One region of the Siminovitchia sediminis genome, then DNA from elsewhere that is predicted to be linked to it. Evidence: riboswitches for the same ligand, from Rfam matches in the RefSeq annotation. Region 1 holds a riboswitch; each other region holds the start of a gene.
What was found. Region 1 has a riboswitch for glycine ahead of gcvT (glycine cleavage system aminomethyltransferase GcvT). Riboswitches for the same ligand answer to the same signal wherever they lie in the genome.

Region 1 (6,729 bases):
GAGATTTCGTTCACCGCCGATAGAGGAGGGGACATAGATTGAATGAACAGGGGTCTGTTTTTCCCATTACGCTGATCCTCGTGCTGATCGCAATGTTTATTGCTGCACAGGCGGCGATTGTTTATGTTTCTCAAAACCAATTTACTTACGAAATTCGGCAATATTATGAAAGAGAAATTCAACAGAAGCTCAAGGAAGGCCCCAATGTAAATATCAATGAAAGCCCCGGCAGAGAGACTGGAAAAACAGAGGCAAACCAGGAAGAAGAATCCGGACATTCTTCAAAGAATCATCCGCCTGGACCTTGATCCATGATTGAACTCAACGGCTCTTGGCCATACTTTTATCAAGGATGTGAAGATATGTCAACAAATGATTATGTAAAGTATGTAGCTGAACAATTGATTCAACGGTTGGAAACGCCAAAATCTGAACGGAGAGAAAAGAAAAAGGAACGAAAAGAAAGCAAGGATCCGTTCCTTCACCGATGGTTTGGCTTAATTCCGTACGCACTGATGATCTTGGTAAATAAAAGGAATCGAAAATAAACCGGCTGCTATGCAGGGACAGATTTCAAATAGTAAAGCCCGCCGTTTATAATATCAACTTGAACGGATGGCTTATACTGGTCTTCCAAAGCTTTTTTCTCAATCCAATAAGTGTCAGGCTTTTCAACTTCACTTTCGTAAAAATGATCCAGCAGCCGTAAATCTTCTTCCCATCTTTTCCTGGCCGACTCTGCCCAGGGATGTGCCCGGCTTTGTATTTCCTTTGTTAAAAAAGTTTCTATTCTTTTGAGTCCGCTTGCAGGCATGATAATAGGGGAGATTGTAAAGCTATAATCAGGTATTCTCGGTGTTAGAGATATTTTGCTTATCTTCTCATCAAATGGTTCGATCAGCTGCCCGTTGATTAAATTCAGTCCAAAAGATCTGAAAACATCCTTTTTTCGATCAGAGCAGTAGGAAACTTTCATATTGACATTCAGCCATGGGTGCAGCGGGACATTTTGTACAGCTGCCGTTTGGTGATTTTCAAATAGGCGTATATAAGATGAAAGCTTTCTTGCGGTCTCAAAAATCTGGTGGAGTCTTGGCGCACCAAAATGGATGACTTCCCCCTTAATATCTTGAGGGACTATTTCTTGATCGGTGATCAAGGTAATTTTCATCGGATTGGGTATCCCGCCCGTTTTTTCCAAATACGTCCAGTAAAACGGGCGGTTCATTAATTCTTTATCCATGTCCACTGTTAGTTGGATTGTTAAATAGCCTGGTCCGTTTTCTGCGATCGTACACCCGGCTGCTTGAAAAAATTGTTCAAGATATTGATGAATTTCCTTCTGAAGCATGGTTTGCGTCATCCTTTCTTAATGTGTCTGCAAATTCAATCATGGCAGCCAGATTGGTCATCTTTACTTTTACTTCTCCTTCGGAACGTGATGTCTTGAAAATATCCATCATGTGTTCTTCGATGGTACCGCCGTCCAATTTTGCCAAAATATCGTCTAATTCACCTACTACTCGCTCAAACAGTTTGATTTTATCCGTCAGTAAGTTAACAATATGCTCTTCGATGGTATGTTTGACAGCAAAATTGTATATATGGACGTCCTCTTCTTGTCCCAGACGGTGGACACGTCCAATTCTTTGTTCCAGCCTCATGGGATTCCAGGGAAGGTCATAATTAATCACATGGCTGCAAAATTGGAGATTGATTCCTTCACCGCCTGCTTCGGTTGCGATGAGGACCTGCACTTGATTTTTAAACAGTTCTTTCATCCAATCTTTCTTGCTTCTTTTAAATCCTCCGCGAAAAGGAACGGATTTAATACCGTGCTGCTGTAAAAACCATTGCAAATAAAGTTGTGTTGCTCGGTATTCAGTGAAAATGATCACTTTATCGTTGATTTGTTGAATTAATTCCAAAGCTTTTTCCGCCTTGGAATTTTGTGTAACTGCATCTACTTTCTGAAAAATCTTCTGTAATTGATTCTTGTACGATTCAGATGGATCATTATGCTTTTGGAGCATGTTTTTTAAAGTAAAGTAAACCGCTTCCCTGCTGCTGCAAGCTTCCCTTTGAAGGGTCATGATGGAAAAAGCCGGCAGCGGTACTTCCGAGTGGCGCAGCAAGTCGATTGCCTGATACAAATCTCTTTCTTTTTCATTAAAGTCTATGGGAATGGTCTTGACATGTCTTTTCGTCCATTCGATCCCTGTATCAACTCTCCTGTTCCGGATCATCACTTTATTGACAAGGTTTTTCAAATGTTCATTTTCTGCCGCTGACAGCTTTTTCTTCTTATATTTTTCTGCAAAGGTTGTATGGCTGCCAAGATGGCCGGGCTTTAACAGAGAAACAAGGTAAAAAATTTCTTCAATTCTATTTTGGATAGGTGTTGCTGTCAGCAGCAGGCAGAACTTTTTTTTGAGTGATTGAGCAAATTCATAGTTTTTTGTTTTATGGTTTTTCAGCTTATGAGCCTCGTCAATAATGACCAGATCAAAGGACTGGTCTGCAATCAGTTCTCTGTGCGGGCTTCTTTTGGCAGTATCAATAGAAGACACAATACAGTCATACCTTTCCCAAACATAACTTTTGGCAGCAGGGACGGCATGTATATGAAACTTGGAGTTCAGTTCAGAGGTCCACTGCGAGACAAGGGATGCAGGTACGAGAATGAGTGCTCTTTTAACTAGGCCTCTAATCATATATTCTTTTAGTATCAATCCTGCTTCGATCGTTTTACCCAACCCGACTTCATCTGCCAAAATGGCTTTTCCATTCATTTCTTCAATAACCCGGGCTGCTGTTTCCAATTGATGCGGCAAAAGAGTCAGTTCAGGCAAATGTTTTGGAGCAACCAGCCCCTCAAAATCTGGGACAAGAAGGTGTTTTTGAGCTGATAGGGATAAATGGAAGAGCTGCTGGTCCGACCACGGCCCATCTTTTTGGTGGCGTTCCAAAAAACCGGGCAGCCAATCCTGATCAAAGTTTATATGTATGGACATGACAGGCCTCCTTATATACTGAAGATCAAAGAAAGTGTTTGAAAAGTATGTAAAAGAATGATACGATACTATTGAAAGAACTCTTCGTACATAAGATTAGTATGTCCAACTTTTAACAGAATATAGGCGAATGAAGACTGGAGGAGAGACTGTTTATACAGCGCCGAAGGAGCAAGCAATTTATTGCGAATCTCTCAGGCAAAAAGACTCTTGTCGGACGCAGCTCTGGAGAGTGTTCCAACATGTGGAGCCACCAACGAGGAAAGCCGGTAATCCGGTCAAACTTTCAGGTGCCAAAGACAGAGAGACCTTGTAAAGGGGCCTTTCTGTCTTTTTTTATTTGCTTTTTGCTGTACCTAAATGATCAGGGAGGATGATAAACCAATGGCCGATTTAAAGAAAACTCCGTTGCATCCATTGTACAAGGAGTCCGGTGCCAAGACGATTGACTTTGGAGGATGGGACATGCCGGTGCAATTTTCCGGCATTAAAGATGAGCATGAAGCAGTAAGAACCAAAGCGGGTATTTTTGATGTTTCCCATATGGGTGAAATGGTCATCAAAGGAAGGGATAGCCTGTCTTTTTTGCAAAAAATGATGACCAACGACTTTTCCAGATTAAAAGACGGCGATGCGATGTATACAGCCATGTGCTATGAGAATGGCGGTACGGTTGATGATCTCCTCGTCTACAGGTTCAGTGAAGAAGAATACTTTCTTGTAGTGAATGCTGCAAACACGGAAAAAGATTATGACTGGCTGCAGGAACATGCATCGGGAGACGTCAACATCGAAAACGTTTCTGATCAGTATGGATTAATTGCCATACAGGGTCCAAAAGCTCAAGACATTCTCCAAAAAGTTACTGAGAATACCGATTTAAGTGAAATAAGGTTCTTTAAATTTAAACGGAATGTTGACCTTGACGGAGCAAAAGCACTTATTTCCCGAACGGGCTACACAGGAGAAGACGGCTTTGAAATATATTGCCAGGCGATTGATTCAGTAAAAATATGGAAAAGACTGCTGGAAGCAGGTAAAGAAGAGGGCATGGTTCCCTGTGGACTTGGGGCAAGGGACACCCTCCGGTTTGAAGCGGGCCTTCCTTTATATGGACAAGAGCTTTCTTCAGAAATTTCACCGCTGGAAGCAGGGTTGGGATTTGCAGTCAAGCTGAACAAAGAAGCAGATTTTATTGGCAAGGAAACGTTGAGGAAACAAAAGGAGCAAGGCGTGGAACGCAAGCTTGCCGGAATTGAGATGATAGACAGGGGTATCCCGAGAACCGGATACCGGGTTTTCTCAGGTAATGAAGAAATTGGCTATATCACTTCAGGAACACAATCCCCGACATTAAAGAAAAATATCGGATGGGCCTTGATCAAATCCGATTACAATCATGAAGGCAGCGAAGTGGAAGTAGAAGTACGCAAAAAGCGCCTGAAAGCGAAAATTATTCAGACACCGTTTTATAAGCGTCCAAAAAAGTAGGATGGAGGAGAAAAACATGATGAAACATCGTTATTTGCCTATGACCGAACAGGATCAGCAAGAAATGCTGAAGACCATCGGAGTAGATTCGATCGATGAACTGTTCTCTGATATTCCAGAAAAAGTCCGATTTAAAGGTGAGTATCAAATTAAACCCGCAAAGACCGAATCAGCATTAATGAAGGAACTTGCTCAAATGGCTGCAAAAAACGCCGATTTGAAACAATATACAAGCTTTCTCGGAGCCGGAGTTTATGATCACTATATCCCGGTTATTGTTGACCATGTGATTTCACGTTCGGAATTTTACACAGCTTATACCCCATATCAGCCAGAAATTTCACAGGGTGAACTGCAGGCAATCTTTGAGTTTCAGACAATGATTTGTGAGCTGACAGGAATGGATGTGGCAAACTCCTCTATGTATGATGGGGGAACCTCTCTCGCTGAAGCTGCCATGTTGAGTGCAGGCCATACAAAAAGGCAAAAAGTACTTGTTTCTCAAACCGTACATCCCGAATCCCGCGCTGTCCTTAAGACATATGCCAAAGGGCAAAATATTGAAGTAATTGAAATTCCTTTTAAAAACGGAATAACTGATATAGATGCCTTACAGGACGAGCTCGATCAAGATGTGGCGGCTGTGATTGTTCAATATCCGAACTTTTTTGGTTTAATTGAACCATTGAAAGATATTGAGCCTCTTGTTCATAAGATGAAAAGTCAGTTTGTCGTATCCAGCAACCCGCTTGCTCTTGGCGTATTGGCTTCCCCTGGCAGCCTGGGTGCCGATATTGTTGTTGGTGAGGCACAGCCGTTTGGAATTCCGGCATCGTTTGGTGGACCGCATTGCGGATATTTTGCAGTTACGAAAAAGTTAATGCGGAAAGTGCCAGGAAGACTGGTTGGCCAAACTGTTGATGAGGATGGCAAAAGAGGCTTTGTCTTGACATTGCAGGCTCGTGAGCAGCATATTCGCAGAGATAAAGCGACATCTAATATTTGCTCAAATCAGGCATTAAATGCATTGGCAGCATCTGTGGCAATGACCGCTTTAGGGAAAAAAGGGGTCAAAGAAATGGCGGGCCAAAACATTCAAAAGTCACATTACGCCAAAGAAGCCTTAAGGAAAAATGGATTCAAACTTCCATTTGATGGATACTATTTCAATGAATTTGTTGTAAAGCTGAATAAACCCATTCATGAGGTGAATGAGAGTCTGATTAAAAAAGGCATTATTGGAGGATATGATTTGGGACGGGATTATCCAGAACTTGAAAATCATATGCTCGTTGCCGTTACTGAGCTGCGTACAAAAGAGGAGATCGATCAATTGATTACAGAATTGGGGGATCATCAATGAGTGAAGTGGTTATGCCATTAATATTTGAAAAATCCACGCCGGGCCGGATTGGTTACAGTCTTCCGGAGCTTGACGTGCCTGAAGTTGATTTGGCTGAATGCCTACCCTTAGGTTATGTAAGGGAAGAAGAGGCAGATCTGCCTGAAGTTTCGGAGTTGGATATTATGAGGCATTATACGGAGTTGTCCACTCATAATCATGGAATTGACTCAGGATTTTATCCACTTGGTTCCTGTACCATGAAATATAACCCGAAAGTCAATGAAAATGTAGCTCGTTATCCCGGATTTGCCCATATTCATCCGCTGCAGCCCGTTTCTTCTGTCCAGGGTGCATTGGAACTGATGTATGATCTGCAGGAGCATTTAAAAGAAATAACAGGCATGGACGAGGTTACTTTGCAGACAGCAGCAGGAGCTCATGGGGAGTGGACGGGACTGATGATGATCCGTGCCTTTCATGAAGGAAACGGTGATACGGAAAGAACAAAGGTGATCGTTCCTGACTCTGCACATGGAACCAACCCCGCTTCTGCTTCGGTAGCAGGTTTTGAAACAGTTACAGTCCGTTCGGGCGAGGATGGGCTTGTAGACCTGGAACATTTGAAGTCGCTTGTCGGTCCTGATACAGCCGCTTTAATGCTGACAAACCCGAATACACTCGGATTGTTTGAAGAACAAATTCTCGAAATGGCAGAAATTGTTCATAGTGCCGGCGGCAAGTTGTATTACGACGGAGCAAATCTGAATGCGGTTATGTCAAAGGCACGTCCCGGCGATATGGGATTTGATGTGGTCCATCTGAATCTCCATAAGACATTTACCGGGCCACACGGAGGAGGAGGTCCCGGTTCGGGGCCTG
Region 2 (6,729 bases), on a different contig from region 1:
GGCATGAATTTTATCGGGTTTGATCTGGTTGAAGTGTTACCAACTTATGATCCAACCGAGATTACAGCTCTTTTGGCCGCAACGATTGTACATCAGTTTGGGAGCTTGGCAGCGTTGCAGCTCAAGCGCTAGGAAGGCCGCTCTATCCGGTAGTTCTTCCGGTAAGGAGCGGCTTTTGATTATGCATTCTTTGTCAGTAAAGGTAGGAAGCCTTCGCAAGCATCCATTCTGTCTGTTAATATATAATTAGAATTGTACCAAAAAGGAGGTTATTTAAATGATTACGGATATGAAATTAATTTCCGAAAAGCTTCCGGATCTTTTTGCTGATTCGGTGGATATAGAAGATAAAATTGAAAAGTCTGAGTACTTTATGGAGGGAATCAGGCATTTAATAGAGATTTGCGGGGATCATCCGGACCGTGAAGGATTGGAAGAGACACCTTACCGGGTGTTAAAAGCATTCCTGGAGTATACAGAAGGATATAAGGAAAACCCTGCTGAACATTTGGAAAAAACTTTTCACGTTCAGCACAAAGAGCTGGTTTTGGTAAAGGATATCGAATTTTATTCCATGTGTGAACATCATTTTGCCCCATTTTTTGGTGTTGCTCATGTAGGGTATTTGCCGGGGACCAAAATAACTGGTTTATCGAAAATTGGACGGATGGTGGAAGGGTATGCCAAGCGATTTCAAGTACAGGAAAGGCTGACGAATGAAATTGCTGACGCCATTGAAGGGGTATTGGAACCACAGGGAACAATGGTTGTCGTCGAGGCAAAACATATGTGCATGTGCGGAAGAGGAATCAAAAAATCCAGCTCTTCAACGACCACAACGGCTGTCAGAGGGGTGTATGAGGAGAGGTCAGATACTCGCATGGAGTTTTTATCCCTGATCAATCGATAGCAGTGGAATGCGTGAAAGGGTGATAAATGAGATGAGGAGACATGCATTAATCACGGCAGGATCAAAGGGTATCGGAAAAAAAGTAACAGAGGCATTCCTGCAACGAGGCTGTTCGGTTACAGTGAACTATCATACAGATCAAGAACGGGTGCAAGAGCTGTTAAAAGAGTGGGGACCTTATAGGGAACAACTGCAGTTTGTCCAGGGTGATGTAACTAAGAAAAAAGATATTGTGAACATGGTGAGTCAGGCCGTTGAAAGATTCGGAAGAATAGATTATTTGATTAATAATGCAGGTCCTTATATTTTTGAGCGAAAAAAATTAATGGATTACGATGATGACGAATGGTACGAGATGATAGACGGTAATTTAAATGCAGTCTACCATTTCTTGAAGCATACGATTCCGGTGATGAGGAAACAGAAGTTTGGAAGGATTATCACCTATGGATTTCAGGACGCTGAGCATTCGCCAGGCTGGAAATATCGTTCCGGTTTCAGCGCCGCCAAAGTAGGGCTTGTTTCTTTGACAAGAACGATTGCTTTGGAAGAAGCAGAACATGGCATTACGGCTAATATGGTCTGCCCCGGAGATATCGTAGGGGCAATGAAGGAAGCGGGCATTCATCAAGCAAGAGAAGTAAAAGACGAAGAAACTCCCATTGGCCGTTCGGGTACTGGTGAGGATATAGCAAGGTTGATTTCCTTTCTTTGTGATACAGATTCTGACTTGATTACAGGGAGCGTCATTTCTGCATCTGGCGGAATTAACGTTGTCAATAAGTATCCTAAGTAATGAAGGTTTGCTGTCTTTACCCGGGAAATATTAGTGAAACTTGTCGAAAATAAATCAGGTGAAGAAATTTTTCTTTACCTGATTTATGGATCAAAGGCTTGGGATCACCCGGGCCCATTTATTGATAGACCTTAATTTTTACCGTTCGGACGCCCCAATTGAGGGCTTTCTTTTTTGTAGGCATGTGTAAATCGATTCGATTTTTCTTAATCGCTCCGCCTGTATCGCCCGCAATGGCCATACCATATCCCTCTACATATACTTTTGATCCAAGCGGAATTTGTTTTGGATCCACAGAAATGACCTTAGCATTACGGTTCTTCTTTAAGTTAATACCTGTTGCGGTGATACCGCTGCATCCCTTGCAGTCGGCTGTATAGGCAGTAGCCTTGACGGTCATCGTTTTATATGAGGCTTTTTTCTTGGCTGGAGCCTTTTTTGCCGGTGTTTTTTTCACGGCATTCTTCGTTGCATTCTTCGCTGCAGGCTTTGTTACCTTTAAGACTTGGTTGGGCTTAATCAAATTGCTTTTTAATCCGTTCCAGCTTTTAATTTGATTCACTGTTACTTTATGTTTTGTTGCAATTTTATAGAGTGTATCGCCTTTTTGAACTTTATAAGTCGTACTGGCAGCAGAAGATGCTCCAGCAAATCCAAAGATTAATAGAGTAACGGTAATGGCAGATATGATGAGTTTTTTCAATGTAGAGGCTCCTTTTGTCTATTTAGTTAAGGATAAGTTTACCAATTTAATATGACAGGATTATTTCAGAATGGCTCTATTTTCATTACATAATTCTAACAATCTCTTGTTGCTTAATAGGAAGCCCAATAACGGATTGACAAATAGAAAAGCGGTCGTTGACAGGTACAAATAATATATTGGCTGATACCGGGGAGTTAAAGTTCAAAGATGTGGCAGAAAGCTCCTCATTGACAATCGTGAAAGAAATAGGGGCGTATCCATAGAAAGTTTTGAGAGTGGTAAATAAAGGCTTGTCACATACTATTGACCTCATGCTGTTTGTGTTGGTAAAATAACGTAGCATAAAAAAATAAGCGATGAGGGTTATGGGTCACACTATAACAGGAGCAGCTTCTGGAGAGACTGCATGTATGCGGCGCCGAAGGATTCACAATCTCAGGCAAAAGGACAGAAGAGTAACTGACAACCATTGTTTGTTATTCTACTATTCTTGAGATTGGAGCAGATCCAATCTTTTTTTGTATGTAAATTAGAGAGGTGACAGGTAAATGGAAAAGAGACGGGCGGTAGTTAGCGTAGTGGGAAAAGACCAGGTTGGTATTATAGCAAGTGTCACGCAAGTGCTTGCTGAAAACCAGGTAAATGTGCTGGATATCAGCCAAACAATTTTGCAGGAATTTTTCACCATGATGATGGTGGTCGATATCACTGAAATTGAGAATCTCGATTCACTGCAAAAGCAGTTTGATGAGCTCGGGGAGAAAATAGGCCAGAAAATTAACATTCAGCGGGAAGAAATATTTCAATCCATGCACCGGATATAAAAGGGGATTTGGACATGAATATAGAATTAACTGAAATGATGGAAACAATCAGGATGGTGCAGATGGAAAATTTGGACATCCGTACGGTTACCATGGGGATTAGCCTATCCGACTGTGCCGATTCTGATTTCGAAAAGATGAACAAGCGTGTGTATGAAAAAATTACCTCCTATGCCGGGAATTTAAAAACTGCAGCAGAGGAAGTGGAAAAGGAATACGGCATCCCAATTGTAAACAAGCGGATATCTGTAACGCCGGTTGCAGAAATTTTGGGAAATGCCACAAAAGAGCAGGCGGTTGAACTGGCTAAAACGCTGGATCGGGCCGCAAAAACACTGGGTGTTGACTTTATCGGCGGATATTCCGCCCTGGTTCATAAAGGTATTACAAAAGGCGAACAAACGCTGTTGGATGCTCTTCCTGAGGCGCTGAGCGTGACAGAGCGGGTCTGCTCATCCATTTCTGTGGCTACGACTAGAACAGGGATCAATATGGATGCAGTCCGCCTGATGGGGGAGATTATTAAAGAAACTGCTGAAAGAACGAAGGATCAGGACGGACTGGGTTGCGCGAAGCTTGTCGTATTCAGCAATCCTGTGGAAGACAATCCATTTATGGCAGGTGCTTTTCATGGAACGGGTGAGGGTGAAGCTGTTCTGAACGTGGGTGTCAGCGGGCCTGGCGTCGTTTTGAATGCTTTAAGGCGCCATCCGGATGCTGATCTTGGGCAGGTAGCCGATGTCATTAAGAAGACAGTCTTTAAAATTACACGTGCCGGCGAACTGATCGGACGGGTTGTAGCCGAGCGCTTAGGTGTTCCATTTGGAATCATGGACCTCTCCTTGGCTCCGACAAATGCTACAAACGACAGCGTTGCAGAAATTTTAGAAGAAATCGGCCTGGAGCGCGTTGGAACGCATGGCACGATTGCAGCTCTTGCTTTAATGAATGATGCAGTGAAAAAAGGCGGCGCTATGGCGAGCTCCTATGTAGGCGGCCTGAGCGGAGCATTTATTCCTGTGAGTGAAGATGAGGGCATGATCCGTGGAATTATGGATGGCGCGCTTACCTTCTCAAAACTCGAAGCCATGACCTGCGTCTGCTCGGTAGGTCTTGATATGATTGCCTTGTCAGGGGAGGCATCTGCGGAAACCCTGGCGGCCATCATAGCGGATGAAGCGGCCATCGGCATGATCAACAAAAAGACGACGGCTGTCCGTGTGATTCCGGTTCCAGGAAAAAAAGAAGGAGATATCGTTGAATTCGGCGGACTGCTTGGGCGAGCGCCGGTAATGGGGGTCAACGCCTTCAGCTCTGAAAAACTGATCCGCCGCGGCGGGCGCATTCCTGCACCGCTCCAATCCTTGATCAACTAAAGGAACCCCTTCGGCAGCTGTTGCCGGAGGGATTTTTGGTGTGAAACCGGAAACGCGGTGATTCATTCATCCGGACAGGAGACCGTTATCTCCTAAAACGGCTGATCCTCTTTTATAACAGCTTCCCACTCTCTTATAACGATTGCCATCATCTCCCTTCCTTACCTATCATCGATCTCATTCCTTTATAGTCATCCACTCACGTCTCGTGAATTACTTACTTCCCAGGTTATAAATGGTATCAACGCTTCTCAAAGCAGTCTGTGCTTTGTCATATAATTGATCATTTTCATGCGAATTTTTATAGGAGCCATCCATTACAATATAAGTACATCTGAAAAGGAGGCGCATATGGTTAGGCATAGAAAAGATATGACGTTGGTGCAACTGGTTCCAAGAGTGCTTCAAATGGTTCTCAATCTTTCTCTCGTTTTCCTGGCGATTATCTTATCCACATTACTTGTTCAGGAACTGATCATTTTTGGAAAAATGCTTTTTGAAGCAAAATCACTTGATCATCAACTGTTCTTGGCAAACATCCTGCTCTTCTTTTTATATTTTGAGTTTATTACAATGATTGTGAAGTATTTTAAGGAAGATTACCATTTTCCCCTCAGGTATTTCCTGTACATCGGAATTACCGCCATGATCCGGCTGATTATCGTTGATCATGATCATCCGCTCAACACATTGTTTTATTCGCTGGTGATCCTTATTTTAATCATTGGGTACTTCATTATGAACTTAACACCGCGTGAAAGACCTGAAAGCCGCTGGTTTTTTAATAAATAAAGGCACAAAATGCAAGTCTCCAAATAAAAAAAACAACCGATTGACTGATTCTTACCGCTGCCTGTCCGCCATCCCACGAAAATAATAAAACCGTGACAAAACGAGATTCTTTGCTTGCAACATATCTCATGATCGGACCGCATCTTTATCAGGGTCCCCGTAATTTTCCCCTAATGGAATTTCATGCTGGTTCTCTGCATCATTTGCAGTAAGCTGCTCAGGTGTCATTCGGTCTCTGACGGTTTGAACCATTGGTGTATTCAATGGCAGGGATGGCCTTCGCCAGATTCCATGTGATCTCATTCCTCATTCAGCTTCCCATCATGACCTTTGCAGCAGTAAGGCAGCCCCCGCCTGTTATCGCTCTCTTCCTTGATCATGAATAGCACTTAACGCTTCTAGTTTGAATGGCCATGTACCCGGGATGCAGGCGTTCAAGAGAACATTATCGGAATGGCACATAGCAGGCAGGGACCTCTGGTCAGCTACCGCACGGGCAGAACATCCAAGCTGTTCACTTAGTTAATGGGATTGATTGTACATTGACTGGCATTTCTTCGTGATCCGCATAAATTACAATGAAAAAAGTGGCTTTCCCGCCGGTTTATCACATCATTTCCCCTTTTTCTCCCTATAAACCAGTGGCTGCAGCGATTTTTAAGCTCTGCCGGTTTCGGTTAAAACGTATTCCCTCTAAGAAATTTCCCGCGTTACTATTTAGGTTATTTTCAAATAAATGATTGACAAGATGATTTCAGTAAATTATTATCAAAAGAGATAAAGGTATTTGACTTTAAATGTTTTCATTATTGATAATGATAATATTGGAAAGGAAATGTTATGAAGCAATCCAAAGCAGATTTTATATTGCATCCGGTAAGAATGCGTATTATACAGACCTTGCTAAGCGGAAAAACGTTAACTGCCCGGCAAATTAGCGGAAATCTCTCTGATGTACCTCAGGCAACTCTGTATCGCCATCTAAAAAAACTGTTGGAAGCAAATATTGTTGAAGTTGTACAAGAAAATCCGATAAGGGGAGCAGTTGAAAAAGTCTATGCTTTACATGATCAGGCTGCGGTGATTTCTGCTAAAGATGTTGAAGAGTGGAACGCTGAAGACCATATCGATGCCTTTATGAAATTTATTTCCGTTATTTTGGCAGATTTTGAACGGTATGTAAGCCAGGAGAGTTTTAATATGCAGGAGGACGGGGCTGGCTACCGGCAAGTTTCCTTTTATGCATCAGATGAAGAATATGATGATTTTCTTGAAGTATTAGGCAAGGAGTTAGGAAAGCTTATGGGCAACAAAGAAGGAGCAGG
Region 3 (6,729 bases), on a different contig from region 1:
GGAACGCGGAGTGACTTCTCCTGAAGCTACTTTCTCCACATGTTTTGGTGCGCCATTCCTGCCGCTGCCTGCTGCACGCTACGCTGAAATGCTCGGCAAGAAAATTGATGAGCATGGCGTTCAAGTGTTTTTGGTCAATACAGGCTGGACCGGAGGCCCATACGGAATCGGCAAACGAATGAATCTTGCCTATACTCGCGCGATGGTGCAAGCAGCTTTAAATGGTGAGCTGGACAATGCAGAAACAGTGAAAGACGAAGTATTCGGTCTTTCCATCCCACTTCACGTACCAGGTGTACCTGATGAAGTATTGCAGCCCATCAAAACCTGGGACAACAAAGAAGCTTATAAAGAGAAAGCCAATGAACTTGCTGAGAAATTCAAAGACAACTTTAAGAAGTTTGGCCATGTAGATAAAACGATCGCCGAATTAGGTGGACCAACGGTTAAATAAGAATTTTATATAAAAACTGCACCTTGCATGATATGTTGAAGGGTGCAGTTTTTTATTACTACAAATATCATTTGAATATAATTTAAAAGGTAGTATAATTATATAAAATAGTCTAAATTTACAAAATGTTCAGGTTAGTAACACTGTAATCTAAGGAAAATATGAATTTAAAAATCCTAGTAATATGGGAGGGGAATGTATGGCAACTAACTTATTGCGCAGTAATTTGCTGGAGGATAAAGTGCTCCAGCAAGACTGGCTTGTTGCTTGTCGGTCTGAAGACGTAAAGGAAGAGCCTATTCAAATTACATTCATGGGCGAAAGAATTGTTATTTTTAGAAACAGCAAAGGTGTACATGCTTTTAAAGACCTATGTTGTCATCGTGGAGCCGCATTATCTCTGGGCAAAGTAAAAAATGATTGTATTGTCTGTCCCTATCACGGTTGGGAGTACGATGACAGCGGAGCTTGTGTACATATTCCTCAATTGCCGGAAGGCAGAAAAATCCCTACACAAGCTAAAGCAGTAAAATATAGTTGTACGGAAAAGTATGGGCTCATTTGGATTAACCTGGCTGGAAATGAACCTGAATTATTCCGGCATACGGAATCGGAAGATGATACTTTTTATCATGTCATTTGGGGACCGCAGGAAGCATTGGCAAAGCCGCCCCGAATTGTGGAAAACTTCTTGGATGTGGGACATCTTGCTGTATTGCATGAAGGGTTTTTAGGGGATAAGAAACATCGGGTCATACCGGACTACAAGGTACATCACGAAGATGGAAGAATATTCTCGGATGAAATAGAAGTCTTCCAACCAGATGCAGATGGAACAGGAAAGGAAAAATTTGTCTACTATACTTACGAGATTCTTCGGCCGCTCACTGTAAAATTCTCTAAACGAGACCCTGACAATAACTCAATTATGTCGATTGTCTTGACTGTCCGGCCCATTGATGAAACCAAATCAATGGTCTATGGTATTGAATCATTTAATTATGATACGGGCTTAACGGATCATGAGATCATTGCTTTTCAGGACAAGATTTTCGAACAAGACAGGCCTATTGTGGAAAATCAAAAACCTGAAGAGCTCCCCCTCGATTTACAAGTAGAAATGTCTTTGGTCTGTGACCGTATGAGCATCGCGTATCGGCAATATTTGAAAAAACTCGGTGTAACACTAGGAACGGAATAACTATAAAACGATCATCTGACCGGGGTGGCTACAAGCCATCCCGGTTTTACCATTCCTTTTGTAGTGATGATCGTTAATTAGCCGGAATAAATTGTACTTTTCCTTTGCCCAAAGTTTGAGGCTGGGGTACATGATAAACCCTGCTGCAATCCCTATCACTATATTGGATGATAGGGGCATTGTCATAATGACCGCAAAAGCGGGAATTGTTTCATCGAACTTCCTACAGTTAATACAAGCACATTAGCCCGTACCTTTTTTATATAAAGCATCTTCCCTCTCCGTTTGCATTTTCTTCTCTTTTGGAATGACCAAGTTTAGAATGAGAGTTGCCAATGCACCAACTGCAATACCGGATGATAGAATATAATTAATCCAATCAGGAACTGCGAATAGGACATCTTGTGGTAAAAAGACTGCAGCCAACGTAAGCAAAATAGGAATTCCGATGATAATCATGTTCCGATCATCGATCGTAAAGGGCTGTATGACCTTCATTCCGTTCGTTACAATTGCAACACAGACCATCCCGAAAATAGCGCTTATCACAGGACCAGGGATACAGGTAATGACTGTTGACAATTTAGGAATTAACCCCAGGCAAATAAGAATCACGCCTGCTGCCAGAATAGGACCTCTGCCAGCAACACCTGTAATGGCCAGCAAACCTGCATTGGACGAGTATCCAGTAACAGGAGTACCTCCAACAAGCGATCCTGCAAGACACCCTAATCCCTCACCTACAGAAGCTTTGTTAAGGCGTTTATCATCCAGTTGTTCACCGGTAACGGACGAGACAACAAACCATGTGCCTGTAGTCTCAATTAATATAATTAAATAAACAAAAACCATTGTAATAATAGCTCCGATGTCAAAAACAGGTTTACCAAACGGGAACAAGGCAGGAAATGCAAACCATGGAGCATCTTTAACAGGAGAAAAATCCACATCTCCCAGAATTGTCGCTGTGATCGTCCCCACTGCGATGGCCAAAATAACGGATACTAAGCGAAAAAACTTACCTATGCCGCGCAGCCTGCTTCCAAGCATCATAAATAAAATCAATGTCCCAATGGATACGCCGGCGATAGCTGTGTTGTGTCCCAGACTTCCTTCAGCATTGTAAACACCATTAATGGCTGTAGGCATTAAGCCAATCCCTACAATAATAATAACCGTACCCGCAACAATTGGCGGCATAAACTTTCGGACCCATTTTGCAAACCATTTTAGTGGATAACCTACAATAGCGATGATAATTGCACCCGGAATTAAACTTCCCGTAATTCCACCAAGACCTAATTTCCCTCCAATTGCAGCAATGGCTCCTATGGGCACATAAGATGGTCCTTGAACTACAGGAAGCTTGATTCCGGCACCCGTTTGAATTAAAGTGGCAATACCGGTTGCCAAGAAACACATTTGTATAAAAAACGAGGTGTTCTCAATACTTAATGAAAGCAGACCTGCAATAATAAGTGGCGCGATGTACAGGTCCATTGCCAGTACATGTTGCAGTCCAAGTACGGTTGCTTTCGAATAACCGACTTTATCATTTACACCGATAAGAAGGTTGTTATCTGAACCTTTTTTCAATTTTACACACCCTTCCACACCATATTTAAGCGCTTACATTCATTTGCATCTAAAGGTTTTATATTTCTTTAGTCAGCTTTTCCATGTTTGACCTCTTAGTATAGAAAATGCCTTTCAAACCCAAAAATTTGCTTAAACTATAAATGTTTGCAGATCTGGGAGGGCAATACCAGAATATCACTTCTTCCAAATACTAAACGAGTCTATCGATATAGATAAAAGGAACGACATCTGCAACACTATAACAACTATGACAAACGAATGGCGCCAGGATGCAAGGGTGCTTATGAAGTCTAATCGACATATAGGCTCCTTATAAGATCTCTCCCCTCTATATTTTTTAATAATATATTATATTCTTTAAATTGTTAATTATCACATAACTATATTATAACACCATTTTCACATAAATGAACAGTAAGTTTGTTAATGAAAATTCGGAAGAATTTACAGGTTACGATGTTCTGTTTATCGAAATAAACTGTCTTCCAGGTGTTCATCACTAAAAAAGCACGCCTATCGACGTGCTCTGCTGCCTTGCTACGGAAATATAATCGTTTTATTTCCATGTACAATCACTTTATTTTCTACATGCCAAGCAACAGCATGGGCAAGTACATGTTTTTCCACGTGGCGGCCGGCTACTTTTAAGTCTTCCGCTGTATAGCGATGGGTCACCCGAATGACATCCTGCTCGATAATCGGACCTTCATCCAAATCATTGGTTACATAGTGTGCAGTTGCCCCGATCAATTTTACGCCGCGGTTAAAGGCGCGAACGTATGGGTTGGCTCCGACGAAAGCAGGCAAGAACGAGTGATGAATATTGATAATACGGTTTGGAAATCTGGCAATAAACTCAGGAGAGAGAATTTGCATGTAACGGGCCAGCACAATAAAGTCTACTTTTCCCTCGATAAGTGCCAATGCCTTTCTTTCCGCTTCATCTTTTGTTTCGGGAGTTACCGGGATATGATAAAAAGTGATTCCCTGATTCTCCACTACTTCCCTCAGATCGTTATGGTTGCTGATTACCATTGGGATATCAGCATCGATTTCACCCGATTTCACTCTCCAGATCAATTCCATCACACATGATTCCTGTTTCGTAACAAAGATGGCCATCCGCTTTCTTTCCCTTTTGCTGTTTAGCTGCCACTTCATCTTGAAGTCTTCTGCCAGCAGCCTCATGTCTTCATGCAATTTGTCATAAGATGCATCAAAATCACTTAAATCGAACTCAATTCGCATAAAGACCATCCCTGCTTTCGGATCAGTCGTATGCTGGTCAAATTGCACGATGTTTGCTTGGTGATCCAATAAAAAATTGGATACTGTTGAGATAATCCCCGGCTTTTCCGGGCACGAAATTAATAAAGTCGCTCTGTTGTTCTTTGATTCTGCAGCCATCGTTACTCCTCCAGTTTTTCTATTATTCCGCTTTATACAAATCCCATTCCAGCGGTTGTGCTTACCTGAAATCTTCCCTTTTACAGTTATGATGATTGGATCCTGGTGCCCCCAATCGGTGACAGTAACACCCGTCTTCAGTTCAAACGTTCTGATCCAAATACTCCGCCGTCCATAATCATAATCGTTTTTGGAAGATCTGTCATTTTTAATGAATAGTATGTTCACCATCTAAGGAACCTTCTTGACTGACATTATTTGATTCAATTGCACAAGCACCTGACGAAAATCCTTCCCCAACGATAAAACCGCTTTTTTCATTGTAATCCACCTGTGCATCCTTATTCAAATATCGCAATGTTAACCGATCCATCGCAATTTGTATACCATTGTACTGGAACACATGGTCATTTCTTCGCTTCTCATCGATGAAAAACTTGAATGAAACCGCCATGCCGCACCCGCCGGAAATATTTGCATCCATACGGGGAATATGGCCATCTTTCATTTTCATGTTTCTAAGTTTATTTACAGCTGCTTCCGTGAGCCTAATAACCATTTTTCTTCACTCCTTCACATAAGAAAGCGCAAGGCGCCCTCTATCTGCGACAAGCAAAAACAAATTGGGAGAAGTCGGCTTTTCAGCCGCCAATTGGGGTATACCTCGAACCGATGGCGTCTGGAGCTAGATAACACTACCTTTTAAAGAAAAACTCAGTATAAAGGTTTTTTTATTTATAAAAAAAGACAGAAAAAGGGATTGAATCCCTTCTCTGTCCTTGTACCTGAGAGTTTAACTCCGATCACTTTCGGGCTTGCTCCTTTGGTGGCGTTTTTAAAGCGCTCTCTCCAGAGATGCGTCGGATTGTGGTTCATTTGCCTGAGAGATTGGTTCCAATGGTTTTTTTGGACCTTGCTCCTTCGGCGGCTTTTATACAGCACTCTCCCATAATCTTCATCCGCATATTTTGATTGTTAATCTTTTCTCATAGACGGTTCATCATCCAGTATTTTTAGCGCTGTTCCGGCAAGGTTTGGCCATTAATTTTCTCTTTAAATCCTCGCCGGTGGGCGTTGCTGCCAGTCCTCCAAGAGACGTTTCTTTCAATGTGCGCGGCATGCTGCTGCCGATATCATACATGGCACCTATTACTTCATCACAGGGTATTCTGCTTTTGATTCCGGCGAGCGCCATATCTGCAGAAGCAAAAGCAATAGCCGTGCCAATCACATTCCGCTTGATACAGGGAACCTCAACCAGGCCTGCAACAGGATCGCATACAAGGCCAAGCAAAGATTTAAGGGACATAGCAGCTGCATGGACAGCCTGTTCAGGAGTACCGCCCCTCATTTCAACAATCGCTGCGGAGGCCATAGCGGTGGCGGATCCTACTTCAGCTTGGCATCCGCCTGCTGCACCTGATATAAAAGCACGATTGGCAATAACATAGCCGATGGCACTTGCCGTAAAAAGCCCCATGACCAGATCGTCAGTGGAAATATCAGTGTTATCTTCCAAAGCAAATATACAGCCGGGAAGGATGCCTGCTGATCCCGCGGTAGGTGTCGCGACAATCACTCCCATCCGGGCATTCGTTTCAGAAGTGGCAAAAGCATATTTCATGGCATCTGTTACTAAACCGCCTGTCATGTAGTTTCCTTTATCCTTATATTCTTTCATTAAATGCGCATCTCCACCGGAAATACCACTGGGTGAAGGTGACGGATCCGTGATTCCTTTCTCAACTGCTTCCTTCATTTTAAAAAGCCGTTCTTTCATCATGGTAAAAATTTCATCGCTGCTCTTACCTGTTTTCTTTTCTTCCGTTTCCATCATCAGCCTGCCCATCGTCATTTCTTTTTCCTCGCAGAGCTGCAACAGATCATTCATTGAATGAAAATCCATTCCTATCATCTCCGATCGTGAAGATACCTTTCTCGCATTGATTCCATATCTAACTTGGAGTTTAATAAAATATTTGCCGGCTGTCCGTTGATCAGGAATATTTTCGAAACCCCGCCCCCTAAAGAAACGCCTCCAATTTCAACAGAATTTTCTCTGCTTTTC

Region 2: another riboswitch for glycine. It lies ahead of ACFSCZ_RS00205 (ACT domain-containing protein); the one in region 1 lies ahead of gcvT (glycine cleavage system aminomethyltransferase GcvT).
Region 3: another riboswitch for glycine. It lies ahead of ACFSCZ_RS08475 (iron-sulfur cluster biosynthesis family protein); the one in region 1 lies ahead of gcvT (glycine cleavage system aminomethyltransferase GcvT).

What each region holds. Positions count from the first base shown of each region.
Region 1 is NZ_JBHUEO010000004.1:730-7,458, reverse strand. It holds gene comGF (competence type IV pilus minor pilin ComGF) at 1-37, shown strand, start outside; gene ACFSCZ_RS01335 (hypothetical protein) at 39-308, shown strand; gene ACFSCZ_RS01330 (YqzE family protein) at 363-548, shown strand; gene ACFSCZ_RS01325 (YqhG family protein) at 557-1,351, opposite strand; gene ACFSCZ_RS01320 (DEAD/DEAH box helicase) at 1,320-3,014, opposite strand; glycine riboswitch at 3,145-3,234, shown strand; glycine riboswitch at 3,238-3,319, shown strand; gene gcvT (glycine cleavage system aminomethyltransferase GcvT) at 3,399-4,505, shown strand; gene gcvPA (aminomethyl-transferring glycine dehydrogenase subunit GcvPA) at 4,525-5,868, shown strand; gene gcvPB (aminomethyl-transferring glycine dehydrogenase subunit GcvPB) at 5,865-6,729, shown strand, end outside.
Region 2 is NZ_JBHUEO010000001.1:37,625-44,353, forward strand. It holds gene speB (agmatinase) at 1-132, shown strand, start outside; gene folE (GTP cyclohydrolase I FolE) at 278-910, shown strand; gene ACFSCZ_RS00195 (SDR family oxidoreductase) at 942-1,706, shown strand; gene ACFSCZ_RS00200 (3D domain-containing protein) at 1,825-2,409, opposite strand; glycine riboswitch at 2,796-2,873, shown strand; gene ACFSCZ_RS00205 (ACT domain-containing protein) at 2,961-3,236, shown strand; gene ACFSCZ_RS00210 (PFL family protein) at 3,251-4,612, shown strand; gene psiE (phosphate-starvation-inducible protein PsiE) at 4,964-5,404, shown strand; gene ACFSCZ_RS00220 (hypothetical protein) at 5,531-5,707, opposite strand; gene ACFSCZ_RS00225 (helix-turn-helix domain-containing protein) at 6,245-6,729, shown strand, end outside.
Region 3 is NZ_JBHUEO010000019.1:34,867-41,595, reverse strand. It holds gene pckA (phosphoenolpyruvate carboxykinase (ATP)) at 1-454, shown strand, start outside; gene ACFSCZ_RS08490 (aromatic ring-hydroxylating dioxygenase subunit alpha) at 654-1,655, shown strand; gene ACFSCZ_RS08485 (uracil-xanthine permease family protein) at 1,899-3,251, opposite strand; gene purU (formyltetrahydrofolate deformylase) at 3,792-4,661, opposite strand; gene ACFSCZ_RS08475 (iron-sulfur cluster biosynthesis family protein) at 4,870-5,220, opposite strand; glycine riboswitch at 5,520-5,620, opposite strand; gene sdaAA (L-serine ammonia-lyase, iron-sulfur-dependent, subunit alpha) at 5,662-6,567, opposite strand; gene ACFSCZ_RS08465 (serine dehydratase beta chain) at 6,573-6,729, opposite strand, start outside.